Linked DNA regions of Variovorax terrae. The protein of the gene in region 2 interacts with the protein of the main gene of each other region in a pairwise test. Links are inferred from orthologs where the notes say so. Each region holds a gene or a part of one and is shown on either strand. Other genes may lie near its edges. The genes, in order: ndk and MMF98_RS16775.

Region 1 (10,678 bases), on a different replicon or contig from region 2:
CAAACGAGCCGAACACCACAATCAGCACCCAGGTGATGAGATTGCCGTATTGACGCCAGAAATGCTTGAGCTGGTCGAGCTGTTCTTGTTCTTCGAGATCGAGATGTTTTGCCATGGGACGTATCGGTTTAAGCCAGCGATTGTAGGGTGGGCGCCCAGGCCGCAGCCTCGGCGAGCGGTCGCGCGATCTGGGCGCCACCGCCGTCGCGCAGGGATTTGACGGTCACCAGACCCTGGGCCAGCTCGTCGGCGCCGAAGATCAGCGCATGGCGCGCGCCGCTGGCGTCGGCCTTCTTGAACTGCGACTTCATGCTGCCCATGCCCTCCCCCGTGCCCGCATGCATCTGCACGCTGGCGCCTGCGGCGCGCAGCGCCTCGCAGGTGACCATGGCCACGGGCATAGCCTCGGCCGAGGGCACGATGGCGTAGGCGTCGGGGGCGCTCGCGGGCGGCTGCACGCCGACCGCCTCGAGCAGCAGCAGCATGCGCTCCACGCCCATGCCCCAGCCGACCGCCGGCGTCGGCTTGCCGCCGAGCTGCTCGAACAGGCCGTCATAGCGGCCGCCGCCGCAGACCGTGCCCTGCGAGCCGAGCTTGTCGGTGATCCACTCGAACACGGTGAGGTTGTAGTAGTCCATGCCGCGCACCAGGCGCGGGTTGATGCGGTAGGCCAGTCCGGCCGCGTCGAGCACCGCGCGCACCGCGTTCAGGTGAGCCAGCGATGCCTCGCCGAGGAAGTCCATCAGCTGCGGCGCCGCCTCCACGATGGCCTGCATGGCCGGGTTCTTCGTGTCGAGGATGCGCAGCGGATTGCTGTGCAGCCGCCGCCGGGCGTCCTCGTCCAGCACATCGGCATGCGCCTCGAAGTGCGCGATCAGCGCGGCCCGGTGCGCCATGCGCTCGCTGGGCTGGCCCAGGCTGTTGAGTTCGAGCCGCACATGCTCCATCGGGATGCCGAGGTCGCGCAGCAACGCGCGGCACATCAGGATCTGCTCGGCATCGACATCCGGCCCGGCAAAGCCCAGCGCCTCGACGTCGATCTGGTGGAACTGGCGGTAGCGCCCCTTCTGCGGCCGTTCATGGCGGAACAGCGACACCGCGGACCAGACCCGCATCGGCCCGTTGTACAGCGCGTTGTGCTCGATCATGGCGCGCACGATGCCGGCGGTGGCCTCGGGACGCAGCGTGAGCCTGTCGCCGTTCATCGAGTCCTCGAAGGAGTACATCTCCTTCTCGACGATGTCGGTCACCTCGCCCAGGCCGCGCACGAACAGCGCCGTTGGCTCGACGATGGGCGTGCGCACGTTGGCATAGGCATAGCGCGCCATCAGCGCGCGCACCTTGGACTCGAACCACTCCCAGCGCGCCGAATCGGGCGGCAAAATGTCATTCATGCCTTTGACGGCAGATAGTTTCTCAGCCATGGATTTCTTCTTCAGGCGATTTCGGCGATGTGTTCGCCAAAGCGCTTTTCGATGTAGTTTTCGACAATCTGGTGGAATTCGCTGGCGATGTTCTCGCCACGCAGCGTGAGCGCCTTCTCGCCGTCGATGAACACCGGCGCGGCCGGCGCCTCGCCGGTGCCCGGCAGGCTGATGCCGATGTCGGCATGCTTGCTCTCGCCGGGGCCGTTGACGATGCAGCCCATCACGGCCACCTTCATCTTCTCGACGCCCGGGTACTTGGCGCGCCAGACCGGCATCTGCGCGCGCAGGTAGTCGTCGATCTGCTTGGCCAGTTCCTGGAAGGTGGTGCTGGTGGTGCGGCCGCAGCCCGGGCAGGCCGTGACGCTGGGCACGAAGCTGCGCAGGCCCAGGGCCTGCAGAATCTCGGAGGCGATCACCACTTCCTGCGTGCGCGATTCGCCCGGCTGCGGCGTGAGCGAGACGCGGATGGTGTCGCCGATGCCTTCCTGCAGCAGGATGCCGAGCGCCACCGACGACGCCGCCGTGCCCTTGGTACCCATGCCGGCCTCGGTCAGGCCCAGGTGCAGCGCATAGTCGCAACGGCGGGCCAGCTCGCGGTAGACCGAGATCAGGTCCTGCACGCCGCTGACCTTGCAGCTCAGGATGATCTGGCGGCCGTCCATGCCCATCGATTCGGCGAGTTTGGCGGAGTCGATGGCCGAGGTGATCAGCGCCTCGTACATCACCGACTTGGCGTCCCAGGGCTCGGCGCGCTGGCTGTTGGTGTCCATCAGGCTGGCCAGCAGCTCCTGGTCGAGGCTGCCCCAGTTGACGCCGATGCGCACCGGCTTGTTCCAGCGCACCGCGGCTTCGATCATCTGGCCGAACTGGCGGTCCTTCTTGTCGCCCTTGCCCACGTTGCCGGGGTTGATGCGGTACTTGCTCAGCGCCTCGGCGCAGGCCGGGTAGTCGGTCAGCAGGCGGTGGCCGTTGTAGTGGAAGTCGCCGATCAGCGGCACGTCGATGCCCATGCGGTCGAGCTGCTCGCGGATGTAGGGCACCTGGGCGGCGGCCTCGGGCGTGTTGACGGTGATGCGAACCATCTCGGAACCCGCGATCGCGAGCTCTTTGACCTGGATGGCGGTGCCGATGGCGTCCACCGTGTCGGTGTTGGTCATGGACTGCACGCGCACGGGCGCATCGCCGCCGACCGTGACGACACGGGAACCCCAGGCCACGCTGGACTGGCGGGAGCGCCGCGCCTTGGGCGCTGCCGGTTCGATGGGCAGGCAGGGTTCCATCACTTCACCTCGAAACGTGCCACGTTGTCGCGGGCCAGGGGCACGAGATCCAGCGGCTTGCCGCGCACTTCCACCTGGGTGGAGTCGGCCCGGCCGACGATGACGGACAGCGGCAGCGCACCGGAGGCGCCGACGGTCTCGCCGGACGCCATGATCCTGCGCAGCGGCACCGTGCCCTTGGCATCGGTGACCTCGACCCAGGACTCGCCGCGGGCCTTGAACACCACGATGCCGGAGGTTGCTGCGGGCATGGCGGCCGCGGCGACGGCCGGCGGCGCGGCGACGGCCGCAGACGCCGATGGCAGCGGAGCACCCGCCGTAGAGGCCGCCGCAACGGCGGGCGCAGCAGGCGTGGCCGCTGCCGGGAGTTTGGACTGCCCCGCGCCGGCCTCGGCTTCATCGGGGAGCCGGGCCGCGGCAGGGAGCGCTGCCGCCGCCGCAGCGGCGGAGTCCGCCACGGCCGGCAGCGGCTGCTCGGGCACCGCGGCCGCCACAGGCGGCTCATCGCGCGGCGCCGGCATGGCAGGCAGGAGCAGCAACACCAGGGCCGCCAGCAGCAAGGCCAGCACGGCCAGCAGGCCCGGCCGCGACAGCGAGCCCCACAGGCTGGGGCGCGGGGCATCGCTGGGCGCGCGGTAAGGCGCGTTGAGGCCGGACTGATCGAGCTTCAGCAGCGGCGCGCCCAGTTGCGGCAGCCGGTCCAGAATGGGCGCAGGGTCGGCCTTGAGCGTGCGGCAGACGCTGGACGCCAGGGCGCGAACGAACACGGCGTCGGGCAGCAGGTCGAGGCGGCCCGCTTCCAGCGCCTCCAGTTTCTTCACCGGCACCTTGAGCGACACCGCCAGCGCGGCGATATGCAGGCCCGCGGCTTCCCGCGCCTGGCGCAGCAGCGCCCCCGCCGCCACGGCGGATTCCATCACCGGCGTCAGGGCTGCGGACGGGTCCGCCATCGAGGCAGCAGACTCATTCATCGAAAGTCCCCCGATCGTACGCCGCGAGTTCCTTCGATTGGGGATAGCGCTTCTTGAGCTGCTCCACCAGTTGCTGCATGGCTTCACGGTTCTCCATGCGTCGCTCCACCTTGACGCCCAGCCACAGCGACTCGGCATTGGCCAGTTCGCTGTTGTTCAGGCGCCGGATGTAGAACTGGGCGCGCGTGAATTCGCTGCGCTGGTACAACAGCAGGGCCAGGTTGTAGCCGGTCACCGGGTTGGCGGCGTCGAGCTCGTAGGCGCGCGACAGGCTGCGCTCGGCCTCCTCGCGCTTGCCGGCCCGGGCCTGGCACAGGCCCTGGGTCATCAGGGTCTTGGCCCGGTCGCCGTAGGTGGGGTTGGTCAGGACCTGGGCGAATGCCTGGTCGGCCTCGCTGTAGCGGGCCTGCTGGCACATCAGCCAGCCGTAGTTGTGCAGGGCATTGGCATCGCGCGGATTCAGCGAAATGGCCCGGCGAAAGCTGTCTTCCGCCATGCGCGCGTCGTTCAGGCGCATGTAGACCAGGCCGCGCAGGCTGTAGGCGTCGGCAAAGCTGGGGTCGGTGGCGATCGCCTGCTTGAGCTCGTCCAGCGCCACTGTGGTCTGGCCCTGCTCGAAATAGCCGGTGGCCAGCTCCAGGCGGATGCGCGCACGCTTGCGGGCCTCGGGCTCGTCGGAGTTCGTCACCAGGTCGGCGTGGCTGTCAGAGGCGCCCGGCCCCGAGGAATGGGACGCGCAGCCCGCCAGCCCTCCCAGCGAGACGGCGGCCAGCCATGCCCAGAAAAACCATTGCCTGGCGTGCTCCCACCCCACAGCGGACCTTTTCATGCCTCAGCTCTCCTTGGTAGCGGCCAGTGCGCCGGCCGGTTTCAACATCACGGTGCGCTGCCTAGTGATGCGTTCGCCCACGCGGGTGCGGTCTTTCACGTCCCCGGCGAGCTGGCCGCAAGCGGCATCGATATCGTCGCCGCGGGTTTTGCGCACGGTCGTCACGATACCAGCATCACTGAGGATTTTGGCGAATGCCACCACGCGGCTGTGGGGCGAGCGCGTCAGTCCGGAGGCGGGAAAAGGATTGAAGGGAATCAGGTTGAACTTGCACGACACGCCCCGCCCCGCGTGGCGCTGCACCAGGTCGATCAGCTGGTGCGCGTGCTCGGGCTGGTCGTTCACGCCGTCGAGCATGCAGTATTCGAAGGTGATAAAGTCGCGCGGCGCATGGGCCAGGTAGCGCTGGCAGGCATCGAGCAGCTCGGCCAGCGGGTACTTGCGGTTCAGCGGCACCAGGTTGTCGCGCAGCGCATCGTTGGGCGCATGCAGCGAGACGGCCAGCGCCACCGGGCAGTCCTCGCCGAGCCGGTCCATCATCGGCACCACGCCGGAGGTGGACACGGTGACGCGGCGGCGCGACAGGCCGTAGCCATGGTCGTCCAGCATGGTGCGCAATGCAGGCACCAGCGCCGCATAGTTCTGCAGCGGCTCACCCATGCCCATCATCACCACGTTGGAGATCACGCGCTCGTCGGTCTTCAGATGCCGGCGCAGGAAATGCTCGGCGAACCAGAGCTGGGCGATGATTTCGCCCGCGGTCAGGTTGCGGCTGAAGCCCTGGTGGCCGGTGGAGCAGAAGCGGCAGCCGACCGCGCAGCCGGCCTGCGACGACACGCACAGCGTGCCCCGGTCATCCTCGGGAATGAAAACGGCTTCGACGGCATTGCCGTCGCCCACGTCGAACAGCCACTTGATGGTGCCGTCGGCGGACTCGTGCTGGGTGATGACGGGCAGGCCCTGCACATGGGCCGCCGTCTTGAGCTTCTCGCGCAGCGACTTGGCCAGATCGCTCATCTGGTCGAAGTCGGAAGCGCCCTTCTGGTGGATCCAGCGGAACAGCTGGGTGGCCCGGAAGCGTTTTTCGCCGAGCCGCTCGCAGAAGGCGGCCAAACCGTCGAGGTCGTGGTCGAGCAGGTTGGCCGTCATCGCATCGGGAACGATTACCGGGAGTAAACGTTCATGCCGGGGAAGAAGAAGCCGACTTCCACCTGGGCGGTTTCGGCGGCATCGGAGCCGTGCACGGCATTGGCATCGATGCTGTCGGCGAAGTCGGCGCGGATGGTGCCCGGGGCCGCCTTCTTGGGATCGGTCGCGCCCATCAGCTCGCGGTTCTTCAGGATGGCGTTCTCGCCTTCGAGCGCCTGGATCATCACCGGGCCGGAGATCATGAAATCCACCAGGTCCTTGAAGAAGGGACGTTCCTTGTGCACGGCGTAGAAGGCTTCGGCTTCGCCGCGCGACAGGTGGGCCATCTTGGCGGCCACGATCTTCAGGCCGGCGGCCTCGAAACGGGCGTAGATCTGGCCGATCACGTTTTTCGCCACAGCGTCGGGTTTGATGATGGAAAGGGTGCGTTCGATAGCCATGATGAGTCTTTGATCCTGAACTTGTGGTTTCGATTTTTCGCCCATTGGGCAAAGCCTTGTATTTTAGCCTGCCCGGGTGATTTCCCCGTGAAATCAGGCAAAAACAATCCTGTCAGCGCGGCCGTGCGCGCCGCCTGGCGTCCGGATCAGCGGCCGCGGCCGCCACCGCCGCCCCGGCGCTGTCCGCCGCCCATGCCACCGCCGCCCCCGGGGCCGCGGCGCTGTCCCTGGCCCGGGCCTTGGCGCTGGCGCGTGAAACTGTCGGCACCGATGTAGCCGAAGGCGGTTTTCATCGGATCGGGCTGCGCATTGCCGCCCTGCCCCTGGCGGTCGCCACGGTCGGAGCGGTCCTTGCGCCGCTGGCCCTGGCCGCCGCCATTGCCGTTGCCCGCCTGGGAGGGCGGCTGGCGCTGGCCGTCGCCACGCGGCCCGCCGCTGCGCCCGCCCCGGCGGCGGTTGTTGCGATTGCCGCCGCGGCCCTGGCCTTCGGCGTCATCGGCCTGCCCGCCCGCCTGGCCGCGGCCGGCAGCCCGCTCGGCGCCGGCGGCCTGCATCAGGGCGCGGATGTCGCGCTCGTCGAGCTCCATCCAGGCCCCGCGCTTGAGCCCGCGCGGCAGCACCATGGCGCCGTAGCGGATGCGGATCAGGCGGCTCACGGCATGGCCGACCGCCTCGAACATGCGCCGCACCTCGCGGTTGCGGCCCTCGGAAATCGTCACCCGGTACCAGCAGTTGGAGCCTTCGCCACCGCCGTCCTCGATCGAGCCGAACTGGGCCATGCCGTCGTCCAGCTTCACGCCGTCCAGCAGGCGCTGCCGCTCCTCGTTGCTCAAGGCGCCGAGCACGCGCACCGCGTACTCGCGCTCCAGCCCGAAGCGCGGGTGCATGAGCTTGTTGGCCAGTTCGCCCGAGCTGGTGAACAGCAGCAGGCCTTCGGTGTTCAGGTCGAGCCGGCCGACCGACTGCCATTTGCCCTGGAACAGCTTGGGCAGCTTGCGGAACACGGTGGGCCGGTTCTGCGGATCGTCGTTCGTCACGACCTCGCCCACCGGCTTGTGGTAGGCGATCACCCGGGCCGGCGGCGGCGCGATGCGAAAGCGGATCGGCTTGCCGTTGACCTTGACGGAATCGCCGAACTGGATGCGCTGGCCGATGTGGGCCGGCTCGTTGTTGACCGAGATGCGCCCTTCCATGATGAGCTGCTCCATCTCGAGGCGCGAACCCAGCCCGGCCTGGGCCAGCACCTTGTGCAGCTTGGGCGTGTCGACCTGGGCGCCCAGCACGCGCTTGGGCGGCGCCAGCTCGGCGCTCTCCTCGTCGGCATCGAACTGGCCCGACACCACGTCGGCAAAGCGGTTGGCCTCCGGCTCGGCAGCACGCGGCGCCTCGGACGCGCGGCGGCGGCCAGGGCCGTCCTCGTCGTCTTCGTCATCCTCCTCGTCGCGGTCGTCGTCCTGCGCTTCGAGTGCTTCCTCTGCTACAGATTCCATAGCATCTCGCGGCCGCGGGACAAGGACCTGCGCCTTGTTTTCCTCAATTTCGTCGGCGGATGCCTGGGTTGCCGTGCCGGGAGTGTGTTCGTTCATGATGGGGTTCCAATGGGCCCGGCCTCGTCGCCCGAGGCGACCTCGCCGGACTCCGCCGCGGTGACCGCGGCCTCTTCCTCGTGGGGTGCGTCCGCATCGATGGGCAGGCCCGGCTGCAATGTGGCGCTCAGATGGTTCAGGGATTCCAGCACGCTGGCCTGCTGGGCCGGGTTGTCCAGCATGGGCAGCTGGTCGAGCGATTCGATGCCGAGATCGTCGAGGAACTGCCGCGTGGTGGCGAACAGCGCCGGACGGCCGACCGCCTCGCGGTGGCCGATGACCTCGACCCAGCCCCGGTCCTCGAGCTGCTTGAGGATCAGCGTGTTGATGGTGACGCCGCGGATGTCTTCCATGTCGCCGCGCGTGACCGGCTGGCGGTAGGCGATGATGGCCAGCGTCTCCAGCGTGGCGCGGGTGTACTTGGGCGGCTTCTCGGGATGCAGCCGGTCCAGGTATTCGCGCATCTCGGGCCGGCTCTGGAAGCGCCAGCCGCTGGCCACGCCGACCAGCTCGACGCCGCGCTGGGCCCAGTCGTTCTGCAGGTCCTGCAGCAGGGTCTTGATCGTGTCGGCCCCGAGTTCGTCATTGAACAGCACGCGCAGCTCGCGCACCGGCAAGGGTTGCTGCGAGCAGATCAAGGCGGTTTCGAGGACACGCTTGGCATCCGCCGTATTCATGATGTTGCGATTCCGGGAAAAGGCGCCAACAGGCGCGTTTTAGTTCGAGCGTTGCGGCCAACCGGGAAGCTGCGCAACGGGTGCCACTCCGCAGAGCGGCGGGGGCCATGGCCCTGGGGCCACTACGGTGAATTGTAACTCAGCCCCCAGGCCTGCAAGGCCCGGCTCAGATCGCCGGGCAAGGCGGCCCGGAACTCGAGCGGCTGCTGCGTGGCGGGATGGACGAACGCGAGCCGGAACGCATGCAGCGCCTGGCGCTCCAGCCCGGCGGCCGGCGCGCCGCCATACAGCGCATCGGCCACCAGCGGATGGCCGATGGACGCCATGTGGACCCGGATCTGGTGCGTGCGGCCGGTTTGCAGCGTGCAGCGCACCCAGCAGCCCTGCTCCGAATTTTGTAGCAGCTCAAGACCGGTGCTCGCGGACTTCCCGGCGTTTTTGCTCAGATCGACGACCGCCATGCGCAGCCGGTTGCGCGGATCGCGGCCGACGGGCGCCTCGACCTGCCGCTGCTCCGGCCCGGCCCACGGGCGATGCGCCAGCGCAAGATACTGCCGGCTCACCTCGCGCGCCGCGATCTGCTGCACCAGCGCATCCATCGCCGCCCGGGTGCGGGCCACCACCATCAGGCCGCTGGTGTCCTTGTCCAGCCGGTGCACGATGCCGGCGCGCGGCAGCAGCCGCGCCTGCTCGTCGCGTGCCAGCAGGCCGTTGAGCAGCGTGCCGCTCCAGTTGCCCGGCGCCGGATGCACTACCAGGCCGGCCGGCTTGTTGATGACCCGCAGGTGTTCGTCCTCGAACACCACGTCCAGCGCCATGGCTTCGGGCTTGAAGGCCTGGCTCTGCAGCGTGGGCCGCAGCTCGATCACGCCCTGGTCGCCGGCCTTGACCCGGGCCGAGGACTTGAGCGCGACCACGCCGTTCAGCGTGACGGCGCCGGCCTCGAGCAGCTGCTGCAGATGGCTGCGCGAAAATTCGGGCACCAGCTCCGCCAGCGCCCGGTCGAGGCGCTCGCCATGCTGTGCCGGCCCCACGGTCAACGGACGCCACTCGGCCTCGGCGGCCGCGTCGTCCAGGCCCTCGGCAGCCTCTTCGGCCGCGGGGTCGCTCGATATAATGAAATGGCCCTGATTCAAGAAAGATGTCCCTAATGTTTCGAGCCAAATTATCGGTTGTCCCTGCGCTGTCCGCGGTGGCCCTGGCCCTGCTGCTGTCAGCGTGCTCGAGCACCAAGGAGGACAAGACCGCCGGCTGGAGCCCGAACAAGATCTATGCCGAAGCCAAGGACGAGATGAGTTCCGGCGGCTACGACAAGGCCGTTCCGCTGCTCGAGAAGCTCGAAGGCCGCGCCGCCGGCACGCCGCTGGCGCAGCAGGCCCAGCTCGACAAGGCCTACGCCCAGTACAAGTCCAATGAGCAGGCCCAGGCCATCGCCACGCTCGACCGCTTCATGAAGCTGCACCCGTCCAGCCCGGCGCTGGACTATGCGCTGTACCTCAAGGGCATCGTCAACTTCAACGACAACCTGGGGCTGTTCTCGTTCCTGTCGCGGCAGGATCTGTCTGAGCGCGACCAGAAGGCCGCCAAGGAATCGTTCGAATCGTTCAAGGAGCTGGCGGCACGCTTCCCCGACTCGCGCTACACCCCCGACGCCCGCCAGCGCATGACCTACATCGTCAATTCGCTGGCCCAGTACGAGGTGCACGTGGCCCGCTACTACTACAGCCGCGGCGCCTACGTGGCCGCCGTCAACCGGGCCCAGATCGCGCTGGCCGACTACCGCGACGTGCCGGCGCTCGAGGAAGCCCTGTTCATCCTGTACCGCTCCTACGATGCGCTGGGCATGACCCAGTTGCGCGACGACACCAAGCGCGTGATGGAAAAGAGCTATCCCCAGAGCGAATACCTGAGCCGCGGCTTCAAGACGCGCTCGGATCCGTGGTGGCAGCTCTGGTGAGCGCATCCAGCGCCTCCTCGAATTCCGCCTGCGACTGAAGCCGCCGCATCGGCGGCAGAGCCGCCAGCAGCCGCCGCCCATAGCCCATGCCGGTCAGGCGCGTGTCGCACACCACCAGGATGCCGCGGTCCGACTCGCGCCGGATCAGCCGCCCCGCCCCCTGCTTGAGCGCCACGGCAGCTTCCGGCACGAAATAGTCCTTGAACGGGCTGCGCCCCTGTGATTCGAGCCGCTGCGAGCGGGCCTCGACCAGCGGATCGTTCGGCGGTGGAAACGGCAGCTTGTCGATGACCACCAGTTGCAGAGCATCGCCGGGCACGTCCACCCCTTCCCAGAACGACGCCGAGGCCACCAGCACGCAA
Region 2 (10,907 bases):
GCGCGCGGGGTCGGCGATGCGCACGCCCTGCTCCATCAGGCGGCGCGCCTGGCGCAGCTGATAGGCCCGCTCCAGTTCGGCCAGTTGCAGCGGGCTGTTGACGCCCGCCACCTCCGTTTCGTCGGTAATCCTGAGCGCCACCACCGGCGTGCCGCCGGCCACCGCATGCTTGACCACATCGGTCAGGTAGAACTCCCGCTGCGCGTTGTCATCGGTCAGCTGCGCCAGGTATTTCTTCAGCAGCGGCGTGGGCGCAGCCATCACCCCGCTGTACCACTCGGTCAGGCCGCGCTGCTCGGGCGTGGCATCCTTGGCCTCGACGATGGCCTGCACCGGCGCCTCGGCGCCGCCACTGCGCACGATGCGGCCGTAGGCGCCAGCATCGGCGCCGGTGTCCACGGTCAACAGGGTGATGCGCTCACCGCCGCAGCACTCGATCAGCGCCTGCATGGTTTGCGGCAGCACCAGCGGCACGTCGCCGTTCAGCACCAGCGTCACACCCTCATCGGGCAGGGCCGGCGCCGCCTGCTGCACCGCATGGCCGGTGCCCAGCTGCGGCTCCTGGCGCACGAAGCGCAGGTCCGGCCCCGAAGCGCCCGCCGGCCGGGCCAGCGCGCGCTCCACCTGTTCGGCGCCATGGCCGGTCACCACCACCACGCGGCGCGCCATCAGGCCGGCGGCCGTGTCAATCACATGTTGTACCAGTGCACGTCCGGCCAAACGGTGCAACACTTTGGGCAAACGGCTCTTCATCCGCGTGCCCTTGCCTGCGGCCATGATGACCACATCTACTGCTGTCATGACTACTCCTTTACGCCTTCCTCCGGGTATTGCAGGAACGGTTGGCCGGATTATCGGCCTGCTGGCGCTGGCCGCCCTGCTGCAGGCCTGCAGCGCCATCAAGCTGGTCTACAACAACGCGCCGGACTTGACCTACTGGTGGCTGGACGGCTATGTGGATTTCAACGAGGCGCAGACCCTGCGGGCGCGCCAGGACCTGGCCCGGCTGCACCAGTGGCACCGCAGCACCGAGCTGCCCCGCTACGCCGACCTGCTGCAGAAAGTGGAGCAGATGGCCGCCGCCGACGTGACGCCCGAGCAGGTGTGCGCCGTGCTGGCCCAGATCCAGGGCAAGGCCAACACGCTGGCGGACCAGGCCGAGCCTGCCGTGGTCGCGCTGGCGCTCAGCCTGACGCCCGACCAGTTGAAGCAGGTGGAGCGCAAGTACGAGAAGACCGACACGGCCTACCGCAAGGACTGGGTCAGGAGCACGCCCAAGGAGCAGCAGGAGAAACGCTACAAGCAGGTACTGGAACGCAGCGAGATGATCTACGGCCGGCTCGACGACGCGCAACGCGACGTCATCCGCCAGCAGGTGGCGCTGTCCAGCTTCGACGGCCAGGTCAGCTACGCCGAGCGGCTGCGCCGCCAGCAGGACCTGCTGCAGACCCTGCGCAAGCTGCAGGCGGGCAAGCCCACGCCGGAAGAGGCACGGCTGGCCATGCGCGGCTACCTGGAGCGCGCCATGAACTCGCCCAACCCGGCCTACCGCAGCTACCAGCAGACCCTGATGCAGGAAGGCTGCCGCAGCTTCGCGGTGGCGCACAACAGCACCACGCCGGCCCAGCGCGAGACGGCGGTGCGCCGGCTGCAGGCCTACGAGCGCGACCTTCGCGAGCTGGCTACGCAGAAATAAGCAGGCGGGCCCCGCCGCGGGCGCGGCCTGCCGCTAGCGCGGGCTTCAGACCTGCAGCGCCGCCCACATTTCCTTGTCGCGCTCGGCCGTCCAGATGCGCGGGTTCTTGATGCCCTTGGCCTCGTCGTAGGCGCGGCTCACGTCGAACGGCAGGCAGTGCTCGTAGATGAACACATGGCCGAACACCGGGTCCATGCTCTTGCGGGTGTGCGCCATCGCGCCCTTGAGGTCCAGGTTCTGCGCCGCGGCTTCCTTGGCGGCCGTGAACAGGGTCTCGACCCAGCGCTTGGTGTAGTCCAGCGCCTTGTTGACGCTGTCGGCCCCCTTCATCGCCTCGCCGCGGCCGGGCACGATGGCCTCGGCCTTGAGCGCGCGCAGGGCTTCGAGCGTGGCGGGCCATTCCTCGAGCTGGGCGTCGCCGGTGTAGACGCCGGCCTCGTACTCGACCAGGTCACCCGAGAACAGCACCTTTTCCTCTTCCACCCAGGCGATGGTGTCGCCGCGCGTGTGGCCATAGCCGGGCTGCCAGATCTGCACCTTGACGCCGCCCAGGTCCACCACCAGCTTGCCGGGCACTTCGCCCCGCGTGGCGTCGCCGCCGCCGATCACCAGGGTCGGCCAGGTCAGGCCCGGCACGCCTTCGGCGCCGCGGAACAGGCGCGGGAAGCGCTCCATCTCGCTTTGCATGTCTTCGGCGCCGCGCTCGACGATCAGTTCGTAGGTGCCCTGGCTCGCGATCACCTCGGTGGCGCCTTCGGCCGCGTAGGCGCTGGCGCCGAGCACGCGCACCGCGTGGTAGTGGGTCAGCAGCACATACTTGATGGGCTTGTCGCTGACCGTGCGGATCCTGGCGATCAGGTCGCGCGCCATGTCGGGCGTGGCAGTGGCGTCGCTGACCATGATGAACTTGTCGCCGATGATCACGCCGGAGTTCGGGTCGCCCTCGGCGGTATAGGCCCAGCAATGGGCGCTGAGCTGCTCGAAGGTGATTTTCTTGTCGGCCAGGTCGGCCTGGCTTGCGAATGCTTTGGACATGGGGTCTCCTGTGGATCAATGGGCATGGCCGAATCCGGCTCGGTCAAATTTTACCTAATCGTAATCAATTACGCATTGTTGAATTTCAAACCATCCCGGAACCAGCCAGGCCACCGCCTGCCGCGCCAGCTCGTCGGGGGTGGCCGTGGCCTCCAGGGTCAGCACGCCCGGCTCGGCCGACGGATCCTGCAAGGCTTCGAACTGGCTGGTCACCAGGCTGGCCGGGTAGAAATGGCCGGTACGCGCCGCCACGCGGCGCAGCGACTCGTCCGAACCGATGGCCAGGTGCACGAAACGCAGGCCGGGCACGGCCGCGCGCAGGCTCTCGCGATAGGTCGCCTTGAGTGCGGAGCAGGTCAGCACGGCCCCGCCCCGGCAGCCCGCCAGTTCGGCGCCCAGGCGGCGCAGCCAGCCGGCCCGGTCCTCGTCCGTCAAAGCTTGGCCTTGCTGCATCTTGCGGACGTTGTGCTCCGAATGGAAGTCGTCCCCTTCGATCAGCGGCAGCCCCAGCAGCCGGGCCATGCGCGAGCCCACGGCCGACTTGCCGCAGCCCGCCACGCCCATCACCACGATGGCGGGCACCGGCGATGCCGCGGCCGGGCTCACGCGCCTCCCGCCAGGCCGCGCTCCAGCGTGGCGATCACCTCTTCGGCGAAGGCCGCGTAGCTCATGGCGCCGCCGGGGCGCAGCCAGGTGAAGGTCCAGTTGATCATGCCGAACAGCATCATCGTCACGGCCGTCTGGTTGGCCGCGTTCAGGCGCTGCGGGTAGGCGCGGCGCAGGAAGCGCGTGACGGCCGAGACCACGTCGCGCTGGCGGTTCAGGATCAGCTCGCGCTGCGCATCGCCCAGGAACTTGGTGTCGCCCAGCAGCGCCACGTGGCGCGTGGCCGAGGTTTCATACTCCTGCAGGAAGCTGCGGATCAGCTCGTGCAGCGCGGCGCGCTCGTCCAGGTTGCGCCGCTGCGCCGTGGCCTCGGCATGGCCGATGATCGCCAGCAGCCGCTGGGTGTAGCGGTCCAGCAGGTCGAACAGGATGGCTTCCTTGCTGCCGTAGTAGTGGTAGAGCCTCGCCTTGCTGGTGCCGCAGGCGAGCGCGATGTCGTTCATGCTGGCGGCGGGATAGCTGCGGTCGGCGAAGCACTGGGCCGCGGCGTCCAGGATTTCATCGCGCTTGAATTCGTGCTGTGAAGACTTCGGGCGGGCCATGGTTGGCATTATCGCGGCGCGCTGCTATCGTCGCGCCATGACGACGACTCCCGCCCAGGACTTTGCCCGCTACTGCTGCGAACTGCTGTCCAGCGTCGGGCCGTGCACGGCCCGGCCCATGTTCGGCGGCTTCGGCATCAGCACCGGCGGCCTGACCTTCGGCCTGATCGCCTGGGAAACGCTTTACCTGAAAGTCAACGCCGACACCGAGCCGCAATGGGTGGCCGCGGGCTGCAAGCCCTTCGTCTACGAAGCCAAGGGCAAGCCCATGAAGCTGAACTACTACAGCGCGCCCGACGACGCCATGGAGTCGCCCGGCGCGATGGCTCAATGGGCGCGGCAGGCGCTCGATTGCGCGCTGAAGGCGCGCTCGGCCAAGGCGGTGCGTCCGCGCCGCGCGGCCACGCCCGCCGCCAAGCCGGCCAGCCCCAGGACCAGGCGGCCTACCGCCCCCGCGCCCAAAACCAGCGCCAGGCGCAAATCGGCCAGCGGCTGAACCACGGCCTGCTGCCAGCCGCTGGCGCCTCGAACCTGGCCGCGCACCACCGCCGGCACGGCATCCCAGCTGAAATACGCCGGGGTCTGGCTGTCGGCGCCCCAGGACTCGATCACCGCGCGCTGGCCCGGCCGCAGCGCGAGCTGCTCGCCGGCGTTCAGGAAGTAGTCGCCCGATTCGTTGCCGTGGCCCGTGTGCAGCCCTTCGAAGGTGACCCACATGCGGCCGTGCGCAATGCGCAGGATGCCCTCTTCGTGCGGCTGCAGGGTCACGGCTCGTCCCGCGCCCAGCTTCCAGCAACCCGGCAGCGTCTGGTCGAGCGAGGATTGTTGCGAAAGCAGAACATTTTGCGAGGCCATGATCTTCTCCAAAGTGGCGATTTGAGGATGAATCATCGTTGGCAAACCCTTGGCAGTCCAATGAAAACGGGATACGCTATTGATTCCGGATCCGCATCAATCAGCCTTCCCCTCCTGACATCACGCTGTCACATGCAGCACTCGCAAACCCACCTGCGCACGCGGCCCATCTCGGCCGGCCACCTGCGCGCCTTCGAGGCCGTGGCGCGGCACCTCAACTTCCGCGCCGCCTCCGAGGAGATGGCGCTCACGCAGTCCGCCGTGAGCCGCCAGATCCAGGCATTGGAAGAAGAAGTGGGCGTGCCCCTGTTCCTGCGCCACACCCGCGCCGTGGAGCTCACCAGCGCGGGCGCGCAGCTGCTGGCGGCGGTTTCGCCCTCGCTGGAGCGCATCGACAGCGCGGTGCGCCAGATCCGCCAGACCGCCGGCCGCAAGAGCGTGTCGCTCACCACCTTCGCCTCCTTCGCCTCGATGTGGCTGATCCCGCGGATGGAGGCCTTCCAGCGCGACAACCCCGACATCGACATCCGCATCGACGCCAGCGACGCCTCGGTCGACCTCGACACGGCCGACGTCGACCTCGCCCTGCGCTACGGCCCGGCCTCGTCGATGCCGGCGCAGGCCGTGCGCATGTTCGGCGAGCAGCTCACGCCGGTGGTCAGCCCCTGGCTGCTCAAGAGCGGGCCCAAGCTGAAGAGACCCGAAGACCTGGCCCAGTTCGCCCTGATCGAGGCCGGCGATGCGCACCGCACCCACCTGGAATGGCTGACCTGGCGGCGCTGGTTCGACGAGCAGAAGCTGCCCAAGCTCAACCCGAAGCGCTGGCTGTACTTCAACTACGCCTACCAGATGGTGCAGGCCGCCCTGACCGGCCAGGGCGTGGTGCTGGCGCGCCTGCCGCTGGTGGCCGAGAGCCTGGCCAACGGCGACCTGATCGAGGCCCTGCCCCAGCAGCGCATGGATTCGCCCATGGCCTACTGGCTGGTGGTCGGCCCGCGCAGCGCGGCCCGGCCCGAGATCCGCGCCTTCTGCGACTGGCTGCAGCAGCAGTCGCAGGCCACGCGCGAAACCATCGGCGAAGTGCCCGACCCGGACACCCTCGACCAGCTCGATTGAGGCCGCTCAGGCCACCGGCCAGACCACCCCGTTGTCGTTCAGGATCGCGTGCAGCGGCACATCGTGCGCCTCGGGCTCGAAATCCGGCAGGAAGCCCTGCGTGAAGCCCAGGCCCACCGTCACGGGCTGCGGCTGCAGCGTGGCCAGGGTGCGGTCGTAGAAGCCGCCGCCGTAGCCCAGCCGGTAGCCGCCCGCGCCGTAGCCCAGGCAGGGCACGAACAGCAGCGTCGGCACCACCACCTCGGTGTCCTTGGGCTTGGGGATGTCGTAGGCGTCCTCCTCCATCGGGCAGCCCGGGTACCAGGCATGGAACACCAGCGTCTTGTGCACCTTGTCGACCACCGGCAGCGCGATGCGCCGCAACTGCGGCTCGTCGAGCAGCTCGCCGTCCTCCTTCCAGCGGTGCAGCGCCGGCAGCGGGTCGAACTCGCCCTTGATCGGCCAGTAGGCGCCGATCACCGTGTCGGGCCGCCCTACCAGCCAGATGCGCATGACACGCTGTAACAACTCGGCACGCTGTAGGCGGTCGGGCAGGTTCAGACGTTGTTCGATGAGCGCCTGGCGCACAGCCTTTTTGTCCATAATTCCCCTCATGCAGTACACAAAGATTCTGACACCGGTTCTGGCGGCCCTGGTGGCAAGCACCCTGGCCCTGCCGGCGCCGGCCCAGAACCGGGCCGACGAGCTGCTGCTCGACATGAACCAGGCCTACAAGCGCGGCGACAAGAAACGGCTCACGCAGCTGCTGCCGCAGGCCCGCGGCCACGCCCTCGAACCCTGGGCCGCCTACTGGGAGCTGAAGGCCCGGCTCGACGAGGCCATGCCGCAGGAAGTGCACGATTTCCTCACGCGCTACGCCGGCACCTACCAGGAAGACCGGCTGCGCAACGACTGGCTGCTGCTGCTGGGCCAGCGCCGCGACTGGGCCGGCTTCGCCGCCGAGCACCCGAGCTTCCGCATGGGCGACGACCGCGAGGTGCGCTGCTACGCGCTGCTGATCGACTTCCTCAAGGACGGCGGCACTGCGAACCCGGCCCTGGCCGACGACGTGCGCCGCAACTGGTTCGCGCTGCGCGAGGCCGACGACGGCTGCACGCTGGCGGCCGACCGCCTCATCAGCGCCCGCAAGATGCCCGTGGCCGACGCCTGGCGCAAGGCCCGGCTGGCGATCGAGGCCAACCGCCCGCGCGCCGCACGCAACGCGGTGGAGATCGTCGCCCCCGAGTCGCTCAACCTGGTTGGCGAGCTCAACGGCAATCCCGCGAAGTTCCTCACCGGCAAGGCCGCGGCCTCGCCCAAGACCCGCAAGGAACTGGCCGTGCTGGCGCTGATCAAGATGGCCACCAACGACCCCGACGCCGCCGCCGGCCTGCTCGAAGACCGCTGGAGCAGCCAGCTCAGCGCCGAGGAACGCCACTGGACCTGGGGCGTGATCGGCAAGCAGGCCGCCACCCGGCTGGCCTCGGACGACGCGCTTGCCTACTTCGCCAAGGTCGGCAAGGACGGCGACCTGACCGACGACATGCTGGCCTGGAAGGCCCGCGCCGCGCTACGCGTGGGCAAATGGCCGCAGGTGCTGCAGGCCGTCAACGCCATGGGCGACGACGCGCGCCGCGACCCCACCTGGGTCTACTGGAAGGCGCGCGCCCTGCAGCAGCACAAGAGCCCGGCCGCCGCCCAGGAAGCGCAGGCCCTGCTGGAGGGTATCGCCGGCCCGCGCGGTTTCTACGAGCAGCTCGCGCTCGAGGAGCTGGGCCAGAAGATCACCGTGCCCGGCCGGCCGCAGCCGCTGACGCCCGAGGAGAAAGAGGGCGCGCGCCGCAACCCCGGCCTGAACCGGGGCCTGTACGCCATCCTGATCGGCCTGCGCCCCGAGGGGGTGCGCGAGTGGAACTACAGCACCAACCTCGTGAACGCCCGGGGCGAGCCCGGCAACCTGAACGACCGCGAGCTGCTGGCCGCCGCGCAGCTGGCCTGCGACAACCAGGTCTGGGACCGCTGCATCAACACCAGCGAGCGCACCAAGGGCGAGGCCGACTACGAGCAGCGCTTTCCGATGCCGTTCCGCGACAGCGTGGTCAAGCGCAGCCGCGATGTCGCGCTCGACCCGGCCTATGTGTACGGCCTGATCCGCCAGGAAAGCCGCTTCGTGATGGACGCCCGCTCGGGCGTGGGCGCCTCGGGCCTGATGCAGGTCATGCCCGCCACCGCGCGCTGGACGGCGAAGAAGCTCGGCATGAGCGGCTTCAGCACCGACCAGCTGACCGACCGCGACACCAACATCGCCATCGGCACCGGCTACCTCAAGCTGGTGCTCGACGATTTCGCCGGCTCCATGGCGCTGGCCGCCGCGGCCTACAACGCCGGCCCGGGCCGCCCGCGCAGCTGGCGCAACGGCCCGGTGCTCGATGCCGCGATCTGGGCCGAGAACGTGCCGTTCAGCGAGACCCGCGACTACGTGAAGAAGGTGCTGTCCAACACCGCGATCTACGCCGCCCTGCTGACCGGGCAGCCGCAATCGCTGAAGGCGCGCCTCGGCACGGTGGGCCCGCGCGACGCCTCGGTGCCCGAGCCGAACAAGGACATTCCCTGAGCGGCTTGAGGGCCGCCCACCTGCTACCAATTCAATAGCAGGCGAGAACCGCCCCGCCTGGACCTTGGGCGGATTCGATCAGGAATTCAGCCCGTCGACGGCCTGGAACAGGGCCTGGCGCGCCTGGCTGATGATTTGGCCCTTCCAGAGATCGGTGTCGGTGTAGAAGGCCTCGAGCATCTGCTGCTTGATCTGCCGCGCCAGCTCGGCCGGCGCATCGCGGTGGATGTTGAGCCAGTGCTCGGCGCGCAGCGCCTGCATCACGTCGAGCACGGGCACGGTGCCGTACTCCATGGCGATCCCGGTGAACTCGGCCTGCGGGCATTCGTCGTAGATCGACGTCCACATCAGGCCCGTGAGAAAGGCCGAGGTCGAGGAGCCGTCGTAGATCGAGGTCACCGGCGTGGCGCCGTTGCCGCCCCACCAGGCGCGCGCGCGCTGCACGGCGGCGGCGTCATCGTTGCCGGCGTAGATGCGCTCGCCCACGCCGCTCGGGCCCAGACCGGTGTGCAGGTCGATCCAGGCGAGGCGCGCGGCGCGCCGGCCGTGCTGGCGCAGCACCTGGCGCAGCGTCCGGTTGCTCCAGGTCGGCTCGGTGCCGCCGAAGAACAGGCCCTCGGGAAACTCGTGCTGGCCGCGCGTGATGGCGGCCTGGTAGGCGCCCTCGCCGCGCGCGGCGATGTACTGGCCGATGGCGGCGGTGTTGCCGGCAGCCGGCGGCCATTGCGCGGGCAGCAGCAGCGGCTGCAGTTCGCGGTAGGCCTCGTTCACCGGCAGCGGCTTCGAGAAGTCGTGGAAGTTGCGGTTCAGGTCCACGTTCTCGTGCGTGACGCGGCGGATGTGCGAGAAGCCATAGGGGTTGAGCGCATGGATGTAGAGCACCGCCACGCCCTGCGCGCGGGCTTTCTCGCGCCACTCGGCGTCATGCAGCGCGAACACCTGCACGCCGGTGCCGCAGTAGCCCTCCACGCCGTGGCAGGCGCTGGTGACGATCAGCAGGCTGCGGGCGTCGGGCGCGCCGTCGAGTGCCACGTCCATCGCGAGCGGCTCGCCGTCGCGCCCCGGCAGCGGGTGCGGGTGCGACTCCACGCGCAGCCCGGCGGCCGCGGCGGACTCCAGGAAGCGGCTGCGCGCCTTTGCATAGCTGGGAGAAAAAGCCTCGGTGACGCCGATCATGCGTGGTCCTTCGCGTGGTGGGGGGTGTTGAGCCATTCCTCGGCCAGGCGCACCCAGTAGGTGGCGCCCAGCGGAATCAGGTCGTCGTTGAAGTCGTAGCTCGGGTTGTGCAGCGTGCAGGGGCCGCCGCCGTGGCCCATCTCGCGGTGCGCGCCGTCGCCGTTGGCGATGAAGCAGTAGGCGCCGGGCTTGGCCTGCAGCATGAAGGCGAAGTCCTCGGCGCCCATGGTGGGCTCCTGCACCTCGACGTTCTCGGCGCCGACGATGGAGGCCATGACGCGGCGCGCGAACGCGGCTTCCGCCGCGTGGTTGACGGTGGGCGGGTAGTTGCGCACGAACTCGAACTCGCACTGCATTTCGTGCGCCGCGCACACATGCTCGGCCACCTGCTTCATGCGCCGTTCGATCAAATCCAGCACCTCGGTCGAGAAGGTGCGCACCGTGCCCTGCAGCTCGCAGCTGTCGGGCACCACGTTGGTGGCCTCGCCGCCGTGGATCATGGTGACCGAGATCACGCCCGCGTCGATCGGCTTCTTGTTGCGGCTGATGATGGTCTGGAACGCCTGCACCATCTGGCAGGCCACCGGCACCGGGTCCAGGCCCAGGTGCGGCAGCGCGGCGTGGCTGCCCTTGCCGCGGATCACGATCTTGAACTCGCTGGTGGACGCCATCACCGGCCCCGGGCTGACGGCGAACTTGCCGACCTGCGAGCCCGGCCAGTTGTGCATGCCGAACACGGCCTCCATCGGGAACAGCTCGAACAGCCCGTCCTTGATCATCTCGCGCGCGCCGCCGCCGCCCTCCTCGGCCGGCTGGAAGATCAGGTAGACCGTGCCGTCGAAGTTGCGGTTCTTGGCCAGGTGCTGGGCCGCGGCCAGCAGCATCGCCGTGTGGCCGTCGTGGCCGCAGGCGTGCATCTTGCCCTGGTGCTGGCTCGCGTGGGCGAAGGTGTTGAACTCCTGCATCGGCAGGGCGTCGATGTCGGCGCGCAGGCCCAGGGCGCGCGCCGAGCTGCCGTTCTTCACGATGCCGACCACGCCCGTGGTGCCCAGGCCGCGGTGGATGGGGATGCCCCATTCGGTGAGTTTCTGCGCCACCAGGTCGGCGGTGCGCACTTCCTCGAAGCAGAGTTCGGGGTGGGCGTGGATGTCGCGCCGGACCGCGGCGATGCCGGCGGCCTGGGTGACGATGGAATCGATGATCTTCATGGAAAACTCCTTCAGCCTTC

Evidence for each region.
Region 1: the proteins of MMF98_RS16775 (region 2) and ndk interact in binary tests that used the Escherichia coli proteins (3 or more experiments, as listed by UniProt). The link is inferred for Variovorax terrae from one-to-one orthologs.

The regions. Positions count from the first base shown.
Region 1 is NZ_JALGBI010000001.1:2,140,309-2,150,986, forward strand. The notes cover bases 4,384-7,076. They hold ndk (nucleoside-diphosphate kinase), read right to left. Parts: upstream 6,097-7,076; coding sequence 5,671-6,096; downstream 4,384-5,670. Other genes in these bases: pilW (type IV pilus biogenesis/stability protein PilW), read right to left, coding at 4,384-4,507; rlmN (dual-specificity RNA methyltransferase RlmN), read right to left, coding at 4,511-5,656; MMF98_RS10135 (pseudouridine synthase), read right to left, coding at 6,243-7,076. Outside these bases: MMF98_RS10100 (YfgM family protein), read right to left, coding at 1-115; hisS (histidine--tRNA ligase), read right to left, coding at 129-1,424; ispG (flavodoxin-dependent (E)-4-hydroxy-3-methylbut-2-enyl-diphosphate synthase), read right to left, coding at 1,436-2,707; MMF98_RS10115 (helix-turn-helix domain-containing protein), read right to left, coding at 2,707-3,678; more of pilW, read right to left, coding at 3,671-4,383; more of MMF98_RS10135, read right to left, coding at 7,077-7,682; SMC-Scp complex subunit ScpB, read right to left, coding at 7,679-8,359; MMF98_RS10145 (RluA family pseudouridine synthase), read right to left, coding at 8,482-9,495; MMF98_RS10150 (outer membrane protein assembly factor BamD), read left to right, coding at 9,510-10,316; DNA repair helicase YoaA, read right to left, coding at 10,279-10,678. UniProt on the Escherichia coli protein: Major role in the synthesis of nucleoside triphosphates other than ATP. The ATP gamma phosphate is transferred to the NDP beta phosphate via a ping-pong mechanism, using a phosphorylated active-site intermediate.
Region 2 is NZ_JALGBI010000002.1:292,647-303,553, reverse strand. The notes cover bases 4,705-7,626. They hold MMF98_RS16775 (5-formyltetrahydrofolate cyclo-ligase), read right to left. Parts: upstream 6,493-7,626; coding sequence 5,917-6,492; downstream 4,705-5,916. Other genes in these bases: MMF98_RS16770 (lytic transglycosylase domain-containing protein), read left to right, coding at 6,503-7,626; MMF98_RS16780 (LysR substrate-binding domain-containing protein), read left to right, coding at 4,927-5,910. Also shown: bifunctional UDP-N-acetylglucosamine diphosphorylase/glucosamine-1-phosphate N-acetyltransferase GlmU, read right to left, coding at 1-801; MMF98_RS16810 (DUF6279 family lipoprotein), read left to right, coding at 800-1,696; MMF98_RS16805 (MBL fold metallo-hydrolase), read right to left, coding at 1,742-2,731; MMF98_RS16800 (gluconokinase), read right to left, coding at 2,786-3,337; MMF98_RS16795 (TetR/AcrR family transcriptional regulator), read right to left, coding at 3,334-3,939; MMF98_RS16790 (TfoX/Sxy family protein), read left to right, coding at 3,977-4,435; more of MMF98_RS16770, read left to right, coding at 7,627-8,503; MMF98_RS16765 (M14 family metallopeptidase), read right to left, coding at 8,582-9,679; MMF98_RS16760 (M20 aminoacylase family protein), read right to left, coding at 9,676-10,887. UniProt on the Escherichia coli protein: Involved in the removal of 5-formyltetrahydrofolate.